Regions from separate parts of the Lentilactobacillus sp. TOM.63 genome, predicted to be linked through region 1. Evidence: predicted binding sites of a transcription regulator. Region 1 holds the regulator's gene; the other holds the start of a gene.
The links. The regulator Rex, encoded in region 1, represses fermentation and respiration genes when NADH is low (regulators of the CRP and FNR family bind a similar motif). The targets are predictions, from matches to a motif close to TTGTGAANTANTTCACAA.
Positions count from the first base shown of each region.

Region 2: the regulator Rex is predicted to act here: its motif matches at 897-914, upstream of QUF07_RS03690 ((S)-acetoin forming diacetyl reductase).

Region 1 is NZ_JAUCAP010000002.1:61,597-64,010, reverse strand. It holds gene groL (chaperonin GroEL) at 1-143, opposite strand, end outside; gene groES (co-chaperone GroES) at 217-501, opposite strand; gene QUF07_RS00820 (redox-sensing transcriptional repressor Rex) at 895-1,527, opposite strand; gene QUF07_RS00815 (ABC-F family ATP-binding cassette domain-containing protein) at 1,711-2,414, shown strand, end outside.
Region 2 is NZ_JAUCAP010000012.1:5,218-7,631, reverse strand. It holds gene QUF07_RS03695 (hypothetical protein) at 223-576, opposite strand; gene QUF07_RS03690 ((S)-acetoin forming diacetyl reductase) at 937-1,710, shown strand; gene QUF07_RS03685 (acetoin reductase) at 1,848-2,414, shown strand, end outside.

The DNA of each region.
Region 1 (2,414 bases):
ATCGTTGGGTTGCCTGCTGATTGTTCCAAAACAACGTTGCGGCCTTTTGGTCCTAATGTTGCTTTAACTGTGTCTGCTAATTTATCAACACCCTTGAGCATTGCGCCGCGGGCATCTTCAGAAAACTTAACTTGTTTAGCCATTACAAATTTCACCTCAAAAATGTATTTTTGATTTATTATATAAATTAATGATGCTGATTATTTCGCAAAAAGTTTATTCAACAACTGCGACAATATCTTTTTCATGTAAAACTAGATAGGATTTATCGTTGTCCTCGATCTCAGTACCTGCGTACTTATCGAACATTACCTTGTCGCCCTTTTTTACAACTGGCGCAACCTTTTGACCATTGTCCAAAACTCGGCCATCACCTACGGCAACAACTGTACCGGCTTGTGGCTTCTTCTTAGCATTATCTGCTAATACGATACCGCCTACCGACTTTTCTTCTTCTTTTTCTGTTTCGATAATTACACGATCGCCTAATGGTTTTAACACGTTAGTCCCTCCATTTACAACTATTTTTAGCATCATTAGCACTTGAATGACAGAAGTGCTAATCACTGTTTATAATATATTATTTTTTTGATCTAATTGCAAGGATTTATTAGAAAATGTTCAGGATATCATGCCTGGATTGGGATTATACCAGGGTTTGTGGCAGGGATTTAAATCATCGCCTAATTGCTCTATTTTTGAATCATCCCCTACTTTAAATAAACCAATACCCATATTTAGACACATCTTGCACTCTTATAAATCAAATAAAGCGCCTCGCCGTGAACAAGAAACGTTCATCGCGAGGCACTTTATTTAAATTCAACCCGAGCTTTAACTTCGACTTATCCACACATTAATCGTGTTTTTCAATCGAGGTAAAGTCGCAGGAAACTACTTTCCAAAGTTATCGATAAAGTAAATCAACGTCTGTAGTTCATTGGTCAAATCGACGTTTTGAACCAGCACATTATCAGGTACTGAGATTCGGATTGGGGTGAAATTCAAGATCCCTTTTACGCCCCCAGCTACCGCATCCGCTGCAACTTCTTGGGCTGCAGATGATGGCACTGTCAGGATCACAACCTGAATTTGTTGTTCATGCAGCTGGCTGGCAAGCTCTGAGATTGGATAGACTGGTACCCCATCCTCAATGGTATTAATGATCGTTCCATTCGTATCAAATGCCGCAGAAATCCGTACGTTGCTATCTTTGTGAAAATTAAAGTTTAACAGCGCGTGGCCCAAGTTACCAACACCAATCAAAGCAACGTTGGTCAGGTGTTCCTGGTTCAAGATCTGCTTAAAGAAGTTCAGTAGGCTATCGACATCATAACCATAACCCCGTTTACCCAATGCGCCAAAATATGAAAAGTCTCGGCGAATGGTGGCAGAATCCACCTGAACCGCTTCTGCCAACTCGGTAGAAGAGATCCGTTGTTTTCCGGTATCGTGTAAAATATTTAAATATCGATAATAAATTGGCAATCGTTTCGCGGTCGCCTTTGGAATGTTTTCGGCTGTCAAAATTTCCTCCTGTAAAACCTATTTTAAAAATTCAAAACTTTGTGAACCCATCTTTATTTATTATTCTATCATATAATGCCACCTTGTGAAATGTATTTCAAGTAATACTTACAAACTATTATTGTAAAACCAGATAATATGATAAAATTATATACTGTTAACTACAGAAAGGTGGCCGCTGAATTGATAATTTTACAAGCCCAAGATTTAACCAAACGATTTAACGGGGAAGAAATCTTTTCGAATGTGAATATGGCCGTCCAAGAAAAAAGTCGAATTGCTTTGGTGGGCCGAAACGGCGCCGGAAAATCCACCTTAGTCAAAATGATAATCGGTGAACAATCGCTCGATGGTGGCCAAATTGTGACCAAAAAGAATCTGAGCATTGGTTACTTGGCACAAGACACTGGCCTAGATTCCGATAAATCAATTTATGATGAAATGGCCGCCGTCTTCGCCAAATTTAAACAACAAGAACGAAAGATTCACGAATTAGAGGCGCAGATGAGTGATCCCTCGATTGACCCAGCTTCCGAGGAATATGCCCAAATTTCATCACAATATGATAATATTCGGGCGGATTTTGAACAGCACAACGGTTATGGTTACGATGCAGAAATCAGAGGCGTCCTTCACGGCTTTGGATTTGGTCAAGCTGATTATGATCGGCCAATCAACGAATTGTCTGGCGGTCAAAAGACCCAACTTGCCCTGGCGAAGCTCCTCTTGGAAAAACCAGAATTACTGATACTCGATGAGCCGACCAACCATTTGGACGTTGAAACCATTACTTGGTTGGAAGGGTACATCCAGAATTATAGTGGCGCGCTCTTAATCATTTCACATGACCGTTACTTCCTGGATCGTATCGTCAATGAAGTCTATGA
Region 2 (2,414 bases), on a different contig from region 1:
AAAGAGTGGGATCAAAGGCGATTTGATCGCAGAATTTAAGTGAAAAAAGGAATGCATTCTGAATTTTGGAATGCATTCCTTTTTTGGCTTAAATGGCAGAGATCAGCCGTTTGTCACAAATTTTATCATTATAAGATTGGGAAAGCAAAGTTGCATTTATAAACACTTCGCCGACTAATGTCCCGGCTTTTTGTCATTATGTTGATCTTCAATAATGGAGAATTAATCTTTGCCGTTGAGCTCTCTGACTTGGTCAATTAATTTGAGGAAATCATTGGCTGCTGCCCGATAATCTTCGATCTTATCGCCGTATTTCTCATTAAAGCCTTCAAGCCCCCCAGCTACGAAGGCATATTCGTAATCGTAAACTTTTTCATAGGCTGCTGCGAATGCAGCCAACAAGTCGTGATGGTTGCCATCCAATTGGAGTGCCATCTCAACCACCCGAAAATCGGTGTATGCCAACTCAAATTGAATTGCCCAAGCCCGCATAAAATCGTGTTGGGCCTCAATGTGGGCAAAGTGGTGCTGCGTATTCCAAGTAAGCCGATCCAATGATTTCTTAACATCTAACATGTAAATTCCTCCCCTTAACAATGCACTCATTTGATTATTATTCAGATGAGTTGCTTAAGACATCAATCAAAACAAAATAAATAATTCTCAAAACTCATTTATATTCAACAGCTTTTGAGAATAAAGCGCAAATAAAACGACTTTATTTTCATTCGGAATAAGTATAAAGTCATGATTTTCCTGGTTAATGACTCATATTTATTATAGTGATTGCATTTGTAGCCAAATTAACTAGTATATTAGAGCAGGAAAATGAAAATTATTGCCAAAAATCATTGTATTGTGTTTCACAAACAATGAGCTTATAATTCACGCATAAGTTGTAATTCAGTTCACAAGATGACATGGAGGTTATTTAGAGTGAGTAAAAAAGTTGCGTTGATTACTGGTGCTGGTCAAGGAATTGGTGAGGCGATTGCCCACCGTTTATCCGATGATGGCTTCGCGGTTGCCCTTGCTGGCCGCCATTTAGACAAGGTTCAAAAGGTTACTGACGACATCAACAATAATGGTGGTGAAGCTTTAGCAATTAAAGCTGATGTATCAGATCGGGATCAAGTTTTTGCGGCTGTTGAAGAAGCCAGTAACAAATTTGGTGACTTTAACGTGATCGTCAATAACGCTGGTCTTGGCCCAACAACGCCAATTGATACCATTACACCAGATGATTTTGAATGGGTCTACAAAGTTAATGTTGGTGGCGTCCTCTGGGGAACTCAGGCTGCTCATCAGGCATTCAAGAAATTCGGCCATGGCGGCAAAATCATCAACGCCACTTCACAAGCCGGCGTTGTTGGCAATCCTAACCTAGCTTTATACGTTGGGACTAAGTTTGCGATTCGTGGCATTACGCAGACGACGGCCCGCGACTTGGCTGAAGAAGGAATTACGGCTAACGCTTTTGCACCTGGAATTGTTAAGACACCCATGATGTTTGATATTGCCCACGAGGTTGGTCAAAATGCTGGTAAGAGCGATGAATGGGGCATGCAAACCTTCGCCAAGGACATCGCGATGAAACGCTTGTCAGAACCATCAGACGTTGCCGCAGCAGTCTCATTCTTAGCGGGAAAAGATTCAAATTACGTCACTGGCCAAACGTTAATTGTAGATGGCGGGATGCAATTTCAGTAGAAAAGAGTGCGAAACCAAGCGAATAGTAATCGGAGCACATTTCGGCAATATAACAGAAAAAATTTCTAAATTTCCAATGACACCATCTCAGAATAAATCGATTCAACTAACAACAACCAAAAATGGAGGATACACACATGACTAACAAAGTTGCTTTAATTACAGGTGCCGGTCAAGGAATCGGTGAAGGAATTGCGCGTCAGCTAGCCAAAGATGGCTTTGATGTTGCTTTATCCGGCCGTCATTTGGATAAGGTTCAACGTGTAGCAGACGACATCAATCAAGATGGTGGCAATGCCATCGCGATTCAATCAGATGTTCAATATAAGGATCAAGTTTTTGACTCAGTAAAGCAAACGGTTGCCAAGTTTGGCCAAATGGATGTATTCGTGAACAATGCTGGAATTGCCCACGTTGCTCAAATCTGCAATACCACTGAAGAAGATTTAGACAAATTGCTTGATATCAATGTTAAGGGAACTTTCTTCGGAATCCAAGCTGCCGCAGCTCAATTCAAGAAGCAAGGCACTCCAGGTAAGATTATCAATGCTTCATCAATCGCTGGTCATGAAGGCTTCGAATTACTTGGTGGCTACTCAGCAACCAAGTTTGCCATCCGTGGTTTAACCCAAGCCGCAGCTAAGGAGTTGGCCCGCGACCAAATCACAGTTAACGCTTACTGCCCAGGAATTGTTTTGACACCA